DNA from 3 places in the Aeromonas sp. FDAARGOS 1414 genome. Region 3 is predicted to be linked to each of the others. Evidence: riboswitches for the same ligand, from Rfam matches in the RefSeq annotation. Region 3 holds a riboswitch; each other region holds the start of a gene.
The links. Region 3 has a riboswitch for cyclic di-GMP ahead of I6L44_RS11905 (glycosyl hydrolase family 18 protein). Riboswitches for the same ligand answer to the same signal wherever they lie in the genome.
Positions count from the first base shown of each region.

Region 1: it holds a riboswitch for cyclic di-GMP, as region 3 does, so the genes downstream of both, I6L44_RS20590 (immunoglobulin-like domain-containing protein) here and I6L44_RS11905 (glycosyl hydrolase family 18 protein) in region 3, are expected to answer to the same signal.
Region 2: it holds a riboswitch for cyclic di-GMP, as region 3 does, so the genes downstream of both, gbpA (N-acetylglucosamine-binding protein GbpA) here and I6L44_RS11905 (glycosyl hydrolase family 18 protein) in region 3, are expected to answer to the same signal.

Region 1 covers NZ_CP077210.1:3,613,333-3,617,712, forward strand. Annotated here, with positions in the region: gene prlC (oligopeptidase A) at 1-1,256, opposite strand, end outside; cyclic di-GMP riboswitch class I at 1,694-1,779, shown strand; gene I6L44_RS20590 (immunoglobulin-like domain-containing protein) at 1,830-4,019, shown strand; gene I6L44_RS16365 (hypothetical protein) at 4,188-4,380, shown strand, end outside.
Region 2 covers NZ_CP077210.1:3,089,088-3,093,467, reverse strand. Annotated here, with positions in the region: gene I6L44_RS13840 (amino acid ABC transporter ATP-binding protein) at 1-241, shown strand, start outside; gene I6L44_RS13835 (transporter substrate-binding domain-containing protein) at 238-1,074, shown strand; gene gbpA (N-acetylglucosamine-binding protein GbpA) at 1,233-2,654, opposite strand; cyclic di-GMP riboswitch class I at 2,720-2,805, opposite strand; gene I6L44_RS13825 (methyl-accepting chemotaxis protein) at 3,071-4,380, opposite strand, start outside.
Region 3 covers NZ_CP077210.1:2,683,489-2,687,868, reverse strand. Annotated here, with positions in the region: gene I6L44_RS11915 (DMT family transporter) at 86-970, opposite strand; tRNA gene I6L44_RS11910 (tRNA-Arg) at 1,178-1,254, opposite strand; cyclic di-GMP riboswitch class I at 1,711-1,798, shown strand; gene I6L44_RS11905 (glycosyl hydrolase family 18 protein) at 1,897-4,380, shown strand, end outside.

The DNA of each region.
Region 1 (4,380 bases), 930 kb from region 3:
CCCTGCTTGTGCTCGCGGGCATAGAGGTCGAGATAGAAGCTACCGCGCAGCTCGTCGTCGGCATCGAAGATGTCGTAGAAGCGCACGTCAGGGTGCCAGGTGTCGATGCCGAGGCGCTCGCGAACCTTCATGCCGAACACCCGCTTGACCACTTCGAACAACCCTTTCACCACCTTGTTGGCAGGGAAATAGGGGCGCAGCTGCTCATCGGAGATGGAGAACTTGTGCTGTTTGAGCTTCTCGGCGTAGTAGGCGAGATCCCAGGCGGCCAGCTCGCTCTGACCATGCTGCTCGGCGGCGAAGGCGCGGATCTCCTCCAGCTCGGCCTTGCCTTGCGGCAGGGATTTGGCCGCCAGATCGGTGAGGAAGCTCACCACCTGTTCGGTCTTGTCCGCCATCTTGGTGGCCAGGGAGAGCTCGGCATAGTTGGCAAAGCCCAGCAGTTGGGCCAGTTCGCGGCGCAGGGTGAGCAGCTCGCTCATGATGGCGGAGTTGTCCCACTTGCCCGCATTGGGGCCCTGATCGGAGGCGCGGGTGGTGAAGGCCTCATACATCTCGGCGCGCAGTTCGCGGTTGTCCGCGTACATCATCACCGGCAGGTAGGAAGGGATATCCAGCGTGAACAGCCACCCCTCTTTGCCTTTAAGTTCAGCCATCTGACGGGCAGCGGCACGCACGCTCTCGGGCAGACCAGCCAGTTCGGCTTCATCAACCACCAGCTTGTGCCAGCCCTGGGTCGCATCCAGCACGTTGTTGCTGAAACGGGAGGCCAGCTCGGAGAGGCGGGCCTGAATTTCGCCGTAGCGCTGCTGCGCCTCGGCAGGCAGACCGATGCCGGAGAGGCGGAAGTCACGCAGGGTATTCTGGATCTCCTTGCGCTGGGCGCCGCTGAGCAGCGGGAAATCATCGCTCTGGGAGAGGGCCAGATAGGCCTGATAGAGCCCTTCATGTTGACCGACATAGGTCTGGAATTCGGAGAGCAGCGGCAGGCAGGCGTCATGGGCCTCGCGCAGCGCTTCGCTGTTGAGTACGGAGTTGAGGTGGCTGACCGGTGACCAGATCCGTGACAGGCGGTCATTTACCTCTTCCAGCGGGGCAATCAGGCTATCCCAGGTATGGGGATCACGCTGGGCCAGCACATCGCTGATCTTCTGCTTGCAGTCAGCAATCGCCTGAATCACGGCAGGCTGAACCTGCTCCGGCTTGATCTGGCTGAAAGGGGGCAGTGAATCCATTGTCAGCAAAGGGTTATTCATCCCGGTTACCTCTTGTTTGGTCTTGAACAGACCGCTTTAGCAGCTCTGTATGGCTTTCTAACATGTGGCCAAGCCACGCAATAATCAAGCGGGAATCCGCCGCAACCCTGTACTTTTCCAGCCATTGCGACCCGGATCTCTGCCGTTGCTGCAGTTTTGCCATCAACAGCCAGTAACAGGATGAATCTGTGGGCCTTTTTTGGCTCTTATCGCTACTTTCAAGGGGCAAAAAGCCGCCATTTACCGGCGCCACAGCTGCCAGCCAAGTGCCGTCATGCTCAATCATGGAAACGGACAAGATGTGGTAACTGTAACAAATTATCAATATTTTTCAGTCAATTAGAATCAAAACCAACTATTGATTAATTTATTTTCAAGCATCTATCATAGGTAACCTGCCATGCAGGTCACTTGATTCTCTGTGCTGCACAGAAATCGGGTGAAAAAGGCAAAGTGACCCGAAAGGGCGCGACGCAAAGCCACCGGTCTAAGGGAAAACACCTATGACAGCGGGGCTGCCCCCGGGGACGTCCGGTCACAACCGACGCCCCATTTGCACCGTACGGAGAGACGATGAACAAACTCAAATTATCCCTGCTTGGCTGCCTGCTCGGCATGGGCACCCCCATGGCATATGCCGCCAGTGCCGGTCAGGCGATGGTTAACCCCCAGTCCGGCGTAGTGGTCGGCTACTGGCACAACTGGTGTGACGGCTCGGGCTACAAGGGCGGTATCGCCCCCTGCGTCAAGCTCGATCAGGTCAACCCGCAATACAACGTGGTCGATGTCTCCTTCATGAAGGTCTATGGCAGCGATCCCATCCCCACCTTCAAACTCGACCCGGCCATCGGCATGAGCGAAAGCCAGTTTATCGAGCAGATCGCCGAGCTGAACCGTCAGGGCCGAGCCGTGCTGCTGGCGCTGGGCGGTGCCGATGCACACATCGAGCTGCGCAAGGGTCAGGAGCAGGCCTTTGCCGACGAGATCATCCGTCTGGTGGAGACCTACGGCTTCGACGGGCTGGATATCGATCTGGAACAGGCCGCCATCACCGCCGCCGACAACCAGACCGTGATCCCGGCAGCCCTGCGTCTGGTCAAGGATCACTACCGCGCCCAGGGGAAAAACTTCCTCATCACCATGGCGCCGGAGTTCCCCTATCTGACCCAGACTGGCGCCTACATCCCCTATATCCGCAATCTGGAAGGGTACTACGACTGGATCAACCCCCAGTTCTACAACCAGGGTGGCGACGGTATCTACATCGATGGCATCGGCTGGATTGCCCAGAACAACGATGCCCTGAAAGAAGAGTTCATCTACTACATGGCGGATTCGCTGAGCAACGGTACCCGCGGCTTCTACAAGATCCCCCATGACAAGCTGGTGTTCGGTATTCCGACCAACATTGACGCCGCAGCCACTGGCTATGTGCAGGATCCGCAGAAGCTCTACAACGCCTTCAACCGCCTGAAGAGCGAGGGGCAACCGCTGCGTGGCGTGATGACCTGGTCCATCAACTGGGACATGGGCCGCAACGCCGCCGGTCAGTCCTACAACGAATCCTTCATAAAGAGCTACGGCCCCTTCATCCACGATCAGGAGATCACGCCCCCGGTCGACAACGGCAAGCCGGTGTTCAGCGGCCTGAGCGATACCCGCATCAAGCAGGGTACTGCCTTTGATCCGCTGGCCGGGGTCAGCGCCAACGACAAGGAAGATGGCGACCTGACTGGCCAGATCCAGGTGGAAGGATCGGTAGACAGCCAGCGCATCGGCCTCTACCCCCTCACCTACAAGGTGAGCGATCGCGACAACAACGTCACCGAGCAGGTACGCACCATCGAGGTCTACAGCATGAAGCCGGTGTTCAGCGGTGTCACCGACACCACGCTGGAACTGGGTACCGCTTTCGATCCGATGACCGGCGTCAGCGCCCATGATGAAGAAGATGGCGACCTGACCGCCCAAATCAAGGTCAGCGGCAACGTCGACAGCAGCAAGGTCGGCCGCTACACCCTCACCTATCAGGTGAGCGACAGCGCCGGTCAGCAGGTAACCCAGCAGCGCAACGTGACCGTCAGGGAGCAGGGCGCCGTCTGTGAAAACAGTTGGGATGCCAAGAAGGTCTACGTGGGCGGCGACATCGTCAGCCACAACGGCAAGAACTGGCTGGCTGGCTGGTGGACCCAGAACGAAGAGCCGGGCACCACGGGTGACTGGGGCGTCTGGCGCGTACAGGGCGACAGCGACTGCGGCGGCACAACGCCACCCGCCGAAGGCAGCAGCGACTTCACCGTCAGCGCCATGGCGAGCGAGTACACCATAGTCAACGGTCAGGTCAGCATCCGTTTCAACGTGACCACCGCCAACCCGGTACAGATCACCGCAACTCTGGAGCAGAGCGGACTCAGCCACGGTACCACCAGCAGCCAGGTGAACGGCACCAGCACCCTGGTGCTGCAGGGCAGCAATGTCACCGATGGCAGCTACGAAGTGGTGATCACCGGTCTGGCTGACGGCCAGCAGCCGGTGGTGCAGCGCTTCCCGGTTGCGCTGACCGAAGAAAGCAGCAGCGGTGGCGAAGGTGACTACCCGGCCTACGCCCCCAACACCGGCTATCAGGCCGGTGATCGGGTCAGCAATGCCGGTGGCAACTACGAGTGCAAACCCTGGCCCTACAGCGGCTGGTGTGGCGGCTCGACCAGCCACTATGCGCCGGGTACCGGCTCTGCCTGGAGCGATGCCTGGATCAAGCTCTGACCTTGCCCCAACCACTAACGGGGGCCGACAGGCCCCCGCCCATATCCTGCCCGTCGGCCACGCTGCCGATGGGCAGGATGCACTGACCCGGACGGGTTAGCCCCTCTCTTTTACATGCTTGCCAACCACCCAAAAACATCCAACAACAACCAAGATAAGGAAATCACCATGCCAAGAACCACCAAGCTTGCCACCCTGCTCGGTTTGCTGCTGTCGGCCCATGTCGTGGCCGATGAGCGCGAACAAGCCTATTTCAAACAAACCTATCAGGAGCACTACGAACAGATGACGGCACGCCTCGCCGCGCTGCATCAGAGTGCGGCTGACGAGCAGGACGTGATCATCAAGGATGGCAAGCGCC
Region 2 (4,380 bases), 410 kb from region 3:
GCAGGAGGTGCTGGAGGTGATCCGCGATCTCGCCGGCAGCGGCATGACCCTGCTTATCGTCACCCACGAGCTGGCCTTCGCCCGGGCGGTGGCGGATCGCATCGTCTTCATGGATGGCGGCCACATTCTGGAGCAGGCAGCACCTCACCAATTTTTCGACAATCCCAGGAGCCAGCGTGCGCGCCAGTTCCTCGCCAAGTTTTCTTATACAAATGTCATCAAACGAAAGGAGTCAGCATGAAAAAAATCACCTCGGTTCTGCTTAGTGCCTTATTGGGACTGGGTATTGCCAGTGGCGCCGCCCATGCGGCGGACGGTTCCCTCGACAAGATCAAGGCGCGGGACAAGCTCATCGTCGGCGTCTTCACCGACAAGCCGCCGTTTGGCTACGTGGACGAGAAGGGGAACTACGTCGGTTTTGACACCGATCTCGGCCGCCGCTTCGCCAAGGATCTGCTGGGGGACGAGAACAAGATCGAGTTCGTGGCGGTGGAGCCAGCCAGCCGCATCCCCTTCCTGCAGAGCGACAAGGTGGATCTGATCCTCGCCAATATGACGGTGACCCCGGAGCGGCGCGAGGTGGTGGATTTCACCAACCCGAACCTGCGAGTGGCGGTACAGGTGCTGGTGCCGGAAGGGAGTCCGGCCAAGAAGCTCGATGATCTGGCCAGCAAGACCCTGATCGTGACCACCGGCACCACGGCCGACATCTGGCTGACCCGTAACCACCCAGAGTGGAAGGTTCTCAAGTTCGAGAAGAACACCGAATCTTTGCAGGCACTGGCCCAAGGGCGCGGTGACGCCTACGCCCAGGACAATCTGGTGCTGTTCAGCTGGGCCAAGGAGAATCCGGGCTACCGGGTATTGCCCGAAAAATTGGGCTCGGAAGACCCGATCGCCCCGGCGGTGAAGAAGGGCAATATCGAGCTGCGTGACTGGGTCAACGACCGTCTCGCCAAGCTGGGGGAGGAGAAGTACCTGCTGAAACTCTATGACCAGTATGTGCGTGACAAGCTGAGCCCTGATACCGATCCGAATGATGTGATTGTCGAAGGAGGAAAATGGCAGGGTTAATGGACAAATCCTGTTTGAAGAGTGTGTTGAGTGTGTTGAGTGTGTGAAGTAAGTGAAGAGTGAGGTCTTGGTTCCGTTGGTATGCAAACCGCAAGGTTTGATTTTTCCGGGCGTCCCCTGCTAGAGAGGACGCCCTTTTTTATGTGGCCAAGCGTGGGTTAGTGCACTTCATCCCACGCCATTTGCCAGTGGGAGCCGAAACCCGGCTCGTACTGGGTGGCAGTGGTGGTCCACTGCTGGCAGTAGCCGCTGTAGGGGAAGGGCTTGCACTGATAGATCTTGCCATTTTTCGGCTGCTGCACCTTGGTGCCGGCGGCATAGGATTTGAGCGAGTTCGGGAAGACGAAGTCGTATTCGCCGCTGCTCTGCTCCTTGAACATCAGATCCATGGTCTGCTGAATGGTCTCGCCGCCCGTTTTCGGGGTGGCCTTGATCACCAGCTGGTGGTGACCGGCCTTGAGCCCTTCCAGCGCCATGGTGAAGGTGTGGCTGCTGTCCTTGATGTCAGCGCTGCTTTCACCCTTGGCGACGCCGCCGTGGTCATAGAGGGTGTTGGTGACGGCCAGATCGCCCTGTGTGGTGACGGTGAAATCGAGGGTTGCCTTGCCGTTGTCCAGCACATAGTCGCTGGCCAGACCGCTGACGCTGATGCTGTCCACTACCGGCGGCTGCAGCTGTTGCAGATCAATCTCGACTCGATCCAGTTTGCTGTCTCGATGCAGATAGACGGGGTTCATGCCGTAGATCGGATTGAACTGGCCATCGGCTCCTTGCTGACCGGCGCGGATCAGGCTCTGCTCGGCGTTGAGCTTGCCGGCGAGGGCATGGGCCCAGTTGTTCTTCTGGCCCTGCTCGGCATTGGTGATGGTCAGCACGGTCTGCAGATCGGGGCGCTCGCCGTTGGCATCGAATACCCGGGTCATCGCCTTGTCACCCACCGCGAGGTCGATGGAGGGGTAGATGGTGCCGGCCTGGCTCCACTCCAGCGGCGGCTGGCTACCATCTTTGAACTTGGCATCGATGATGTTGTAGAAGCTGTTGCTGGTGTCGCCCACTTCCCACACGCCGAGGATCACCTGATAACCGGTGCGCTCCGGCAGGACACAGTTATGGGTCACCTGCTTGGGCGGCTGCACCATGTTGCCGTCGATGACGCAGAAGGGGGTCAGGTCGAACGAGTCGCGAGTGAGCGGTTGATTGGGGTTCCAGTCCTGCTTGGTGAGGTAGTAGCGCCAGTTGCGGGTGACGTGGTTGGCGGTGAAGGTCCAGCTGATGGCGAAGGGGCCGGGCTGTATTTCACGCTTGGTCCAGCGGTCGCTGGTCTGGATGTTCAGCTCGCTCCAGCGCGGGCTGCCCGCCGAGGCGATTTGACCATCCTGCGGGCCGGTTTGCGGGAAGCCTGATGGCCCCTCCACGCTCTGGGGTTCCCACTGTACGCCTCCACACTGGCTGTTGCCGCCGGTTTTGCACAGGTAGTTGCGGCTCTCGGGCTGGCTGATGTAGCCATGAGCCAGGGCGCTGCCGCTGGCCAGCAGGGCCAGCACCGCCGCGATGTGATTGAGTTGGATTTTTGCTGCCATACATTCCTCTGTTCGATAGATGTGGGCAGTCAGTTGGCCAGGGAGTTCCCCGATGCACACTTGCGTGTGGCAACCCCGCTATCCTGGACAAAACGTCTGTAGACCGGAGGCTTTGCGTCCCGACCTTTCGGTCAGTTTGCCAAATGACTAGATGGTTAGTGATGGGCCAAATGTTCGGCCATCAGCATTGTGCACCGCATTGATTAATTATTTGAAGTTGAATGTTTAAATGCATAATCCGGTGGCACAAAAAACGTTCTAACTGGCTGTTTTTAAATTGTTCTCTTGTTTATGAATGGCGTCGAATGCCGTTGAATATGCCGATAAGATGCATGCTTGCTGCGCGTTTTTCGGCTTAAAAAAACCTGCCAGCCGAGCTGGCAGGTCGAGTGACAAGGCGACACGGATTGACGCCATCAATGGCGGGCGCGCTGCTCGCTATTGGAGTGATGTAGAGTTGGCATCATAGGAGTCTTGCTGGACTCCTTGCCCAGTTTGAACACCGCAAGCCGCTCATCCAGGCTGCGGGAGAGACCGGCCAGCAGTTCGCTCTCCTGCGCCAGTTGCGAGGCGGACTGGGACATCTCGAGCGCCGAGTCGTTGATGCCGCTGACGTTGCGATTCATATCCTCGGCCACCATGCTCTGCTGTTCGGCGGCGGTAGCGATCTGGGTCGCCATGTCGCTCACATGCTGGATATGGTTGACGATCAGAGTGAGATCCTGACCCGCTTGTTGTGACTGGTTGACGCTGCTTTCGGCCAGTTTTCGGCTGGCATCCATGGCATTGGCAGCAGTGACGGCCCGTTGCTGCAACTGGGCGATGGTGCTCTGGATCTCTTCGGTGGACTGGCGGGTACGACTGGCCAGCTGGCGCACTTCATCGGCGACTACGGCAAAGCCACGCCCCTGCTCGCCAGCACGGGCGGCCTCTATGGCGGCGTTGAGAGCCAGCAGATTGGTCTGATCCGAGATGGAGCTGATGACGGCGGTCACTTCACCGATCTGCATGACCCCCTCTTTGAGCTGGTTGACCTGCAGGGTGGCCTGCTCCACCTCGGTAGCCAGCGCCTTGATGCCGTGCACACTGGCGTGAACGTCACGGTTGCCGAGGCCAGCTTCTCCGGTCGCTTCCTGGGTATCCCGCGCGGTATTTTCGGCATGCCCGGCCACATCGGAGATGGTGGCGCTCATCTCATTCATGGCTGTGGCGAGCTGGGCCAGCTGATCCCGCTGGCTGCTCACCGCCTGATTGGTTTGCTCGGCGGAGGCGGCGATGCGCAGGGCTGCATCGGCCACGTTGCGGGCACCCAGACTGGCCTCCAGCAGGGCGTGACGAATGGCATCGAGACTCTGATTGGTACAGCGGGCGACCATGCCCAGCTCATCCTTGCCATGTACCGGGATGCTCACCACCAGATCCCCCTGGGCGACCCGTTGCATGGCGTTGTTGATCTGGTTGAGGGGGGAGACGATGGAGCGGGTGATGCGCCAGCCCAGCAGCCCCATCAGCAGGGTCACAATGGCGGTGGCGCTACCCATCTTCATGTACTGGGCCCAGATGGTCTGCTGGATATCTTGCAGCAGCATGCCGGAACCGAGGATCCAGCCCCAGGGTTGATAGCCTGACACCATGGAGAGCTTGTCAGCAGTTTCGCCCGATGGGCCGCTCCAGACATATTGCAGGGTGCCCTGTTTGCCTCCCTTGGCAATATCGACCATCTGCA
Region 3 (4,380 bases):
AGACCATGGGGGAGCGTGGCCAGAGCCTAAACAGGGATGATGGCGTTTTTATGACAGCATGGTCAGGTGGTCCTATCTTGCCGGCTTAACTGGCTGGGGATACCTGAGCGCTGTTGCGTTGGCCAAGCATACCGAGCAGGGCGCCTCCCATGATAAGTGCACCGGCCAGCAGATGGCGCGAAGTCAGCGTTTCTCCATTGAGCAACACCAGCAGCAAGGTACTCAGCAGCGGTGTCAGGTAGGCAAGGGCACCGATCCGGCGTGGATCGCCGTCTCGCAGTGCCAGATACCAGGTCACAAAGGCCGCCCCCATAGGGCCCAGCGCCAGCCCGATGATCAGCCACCAGTCACTGGTGGGGATCTGCGCGAGCGGCAGGGGCCCCTCCAGCAGACGGGCAAGCAGCAGCGCCAGCAAACCCGCGGGCAGACAGGCTGCCGCAGTGACCACGGCGGGGGCTGGCGGCAGACGGCGTGATAATACCGAGTAGGCTCCCCAGACGACAGCTGCACCGAGCGCCAACAGGTATCCCGGCAGATAGGTCTGTTGCAGTTGCAGCTCGCCATTGACCATCACCAGCATGGAGCCCGCCAGACCAAAGGCGCCAGCCAGCAGATGACGGGCATGGAGTGGATGGCCGGGCAACAACAGCGGGGTGAACAGAATGATGCAGAGCGGCCAGAGGTAGTTGATGAGGTTGGCCTCCAGCACCGGGGCATGGCGAAAACTCATAAAGAGCAGCAGATGGTAGAGCAGCAATGCCGTAACCGTCACCAGCCAGGTAATAGGACGAGCGCGCCATTGGCGCCAAAACGGCAAGGCCCCGACCCCGCAGAAAAACAGCACCAGCCCGACCAGCACCAGTGGTGACACGCTGGTGACCCGTGACGTCAGCGCCGCCAGTGAGGCCCACAGCACAATGGTCAGCAGTGCAAAACCGGTGGATCTATCCCACCAGGAACATCCGGACATCCAACACTCCTTTGCAAGATGAAGCTGCTGGCTTTGCCGTAGGGCTCAGCCAAAAAAAGCAGTCTATCAGAGAGAGGAGAGATGCCGAATGCCGCGTGAATACAATTACTTGTGACTTGGTGAGAATTTTGATGGTGCAAGCAGAGTGCTGCTGGACGTCGAACGAATCGCCAAAGAGATGAGTGAATGCGAAAAGGGGATGATGGGTGGCGTCCCAGGCAGGATTCGAACCTGCGACCTCGCCCTTAGGAGGGGCGCGCGCTATCCAGCTGTGCCACTGGGACGTGCGGGCATTATATAAAAATGCCAATAAAAATAAACAACTGCGTATGTCTGTTTATCCAGTTGCTTACATTCTGGCCGGATTGTACGTTTGTGCTCTGGGGGTCAGATAAACAAGTTTGTGGTGTCTGAATAAGAAGGGGTGGGGGGAGGAAGATACTGGTATGCAATAAATTGACTTTTAATTCACTTGTTGCCGTGAGGTATGGCTACCTCTTGTTGTGTTGTGCCACAGGTATTGAGCTTTTGTCGTTTTATTTTGTTTTAGTGAAATATTTAGCTTAATCAGTTGGGTAGCTATTAATCATGGCCAATGCTCCCTTGTATTTTAAAGATGAATCATGAAGCTATGGCTCAGCGTCAGGTACGGCCAGTAGCGGGTTTGGAATGGTCTTGTTTGCTTAGTTATATAAATTGCCATAGAGTTAATTCGCGATTAGTTATCGCCGAAAATAAAGTTGTGACAAGGGCAAACCGATTGAAAAGTCGGGACGCAAAGCCTCCGGTCTAAAGGCGTTGTTGAGCTGGGATAGCGGGGCCACCACAGTGTTATGCTGGCTGCCTTTGCCAAGGGGTAGTCGTGTTTGTGTTGCCTGTCGTGTTGTGTTGCCCTTTCGTTTGTCCATAACGTAAAGGAAAACAATATGCTAAGTCCAAAACCCGCATTGCTGGCCATGATGGTCGGCTCCCTGCTTGCCTCATCTGCCGTTTATGCGGCTGCGCCGGGCAAGCCCACCATCGGCTGGGGTCCCATCAAGTTCGCCATTGTTGAAGTGGATCAGGCGGCAACCTCCTACAACAATCTGGTCAAGGTCAAGGATGCCGCCGATGTGGAGGTGAACTGGAACCTCTGGAGCGGTGACGTCGGCCAGACTGCCAAGGTACTGCTTGATGGCAAGGAGGTGTGGTCTGGCCCCTCTGCTGCTGCAGGCACGGCCAAATTCAAGGTGAACAAAGGTGGGCGCTACCAGATGCAGGTGGCCCTCTGCAATGCCGATGGCTGTACTCTCTCTGATGCCAAGGAGATCGTGGTCGCCGATACCGATGGCAGCCACCTGGCGCCGCTAAAGGCCGCGTTGCAGGAGAACAACAAGCCCTACGCCAACAAGTCCGGCAAGGTGGTCGGTACCTACTACGTGGAGTGGGGCGTCTATGGTCGCAAGTTCACAGTGGACAAGATCCCGGCCCAGAACCTGACCCATATCCTCTATGGTTTCACCCCCATCTGTGGCGGGGATGGCCTCAACGATAGCCTCAAGGAGATCGAAGGGAGCTTCCAGGCGTTGCAACGTGCGTGTGCCGGTCGTGCCGACTTCAAGGTTGCGATCCACGATCCTTGGGCCGCCGTTCAGATGCCGCAAAGTGGCCTGACTGCCTATGACGAGCCTTACAAGGGTAACTTCGGTGCCCTGATGGCGCTCAAACAGGCTTACCCTGACCTCAAGATCCTCCCCTCCGTCGGCGGCTGGACCCTTTCCGACCCCTTCTACTTCCTCGGTGACAAAACCAAGCGCGATACCTTCGTCGCCTCGGTCAAAGAGTTCCTGCAGACCTGGAAATTCTTCGATGGCGTGGACATTGACTGGGAGTATCCGGGCGGACAGGGTGCCAACCCGAAGCTGGGTAGCCCGAGTGATGGTGCCACCTACGTGGCCCTGATGAAGGAGCTGCGCGCCATGCTCGACGAGCTGGAGTCGCAGACTGGTCGCCAGTATGAGCTGACGTCGGCTATCGGGGCCGGGGGGGACAAGATCCAGGATGTGGACTACAGGGCGGCCCAACCCTATATGGACCACATCTTTATGATGACCTACGACTACAACGGCGCCTGGAGCAACACCGAGTTGGGCCACCAGACTAACCTCTACGCGGCGAGCTGGGATCCCGATACCAAGTACACCACCGACAAGGCAGTCAACCTGATGCTGGCGCAAGGGGTTGACCCCGGCAAGCTGGTGGTCGGTGCCGCCATGTATGGCCGTGGCTGGACTGGCGTGAGCGGCTATCAGGGCAACAACCCCTTCACCGGCAAGGCGACCGGCAAGGTGAAAGGCACCTGGGAAGATGGCGTGGTCGATTACCGCGACATCGTCAACAACCGGATGGGAGCTGGCTGGGAGAAGAGCTACGACGAGGTGGCCGAGGCTCCCTATCTGTTCAAGGCTTCGACCGGCGATCTCATCACCTATGACAACGACCGCTCGGTCAAGGCCAAGGGGCAGTATGTGCTAGCCAACAAGCTGGGCGGCCTCTTCTCCTGGGAGATTGATGCCGACAACGGCGACATCCTCAATGCCATGCACGAGGGGTTGGGTCACGGCGAGGGAACCACTCCGCCAGCTAACAAGCCGCCGGTGGCCAACGCGGGCAGCGATCTGAGTGTCACTGGCCCGACCGAGGTGACGCTGAATGGTTCCGCGTCCCACGACGCGGAAAATGGCGCCCTCACCTATAGCTGGAAGCAGGTATCCGGCCCGCAGGCCACCCTGTTTGATGCCACTCAGGCCAAGGCCCGCGTTGTACTCGATGCCGTGTCCACCGACATCAATCTGGTGTTCGAGCTGACAGTGACCGATGACCAGCAGTTGAGTGCCAAGGATCAGGTGGTGGTCACCAACAAGGCGCCGCAGCCCAACCTGCCGCCACTGGTGAGCCTGCCGGCTACCGCTTCCGTGGAGTCTGGCAAGCAGGTGACCCTCAAGGCGACCGCGTCTGACCCGAACGGTGATCCGCTCACCTATCAGTGGACGGTACCGGCCGGCCTCACCGCCAGCGGTCAGAACAGCGCCACCCTGGTGGTCACCGGCCCGAGCGTCACCAGCGACACCGCCTATGACCTTAGCCTCACCGTCTCCGACGGCGCGCTGGATGCCAGCGCGGCAACCCGTCTGACGGTCAAGCCGGTCAGCGGTGGTGGCGGTTGCTCGGCCACCGATCCGGATGCGGCCAACTGGCCTGCCTGGCAGGCGAGCAAGGTCTACAACGGCGGTGACAAGGTGAGTCACAACCAGCTGGTGTGGCAGGCCAAGTATTGGACTCAGGGCAACGAGCCGAGCCGTACCGCAGATCAGTGGTTGCTGGTGAGCAAGGTGCAACTGGGTTGGGATGCCAATGTAGCTTACAACGGT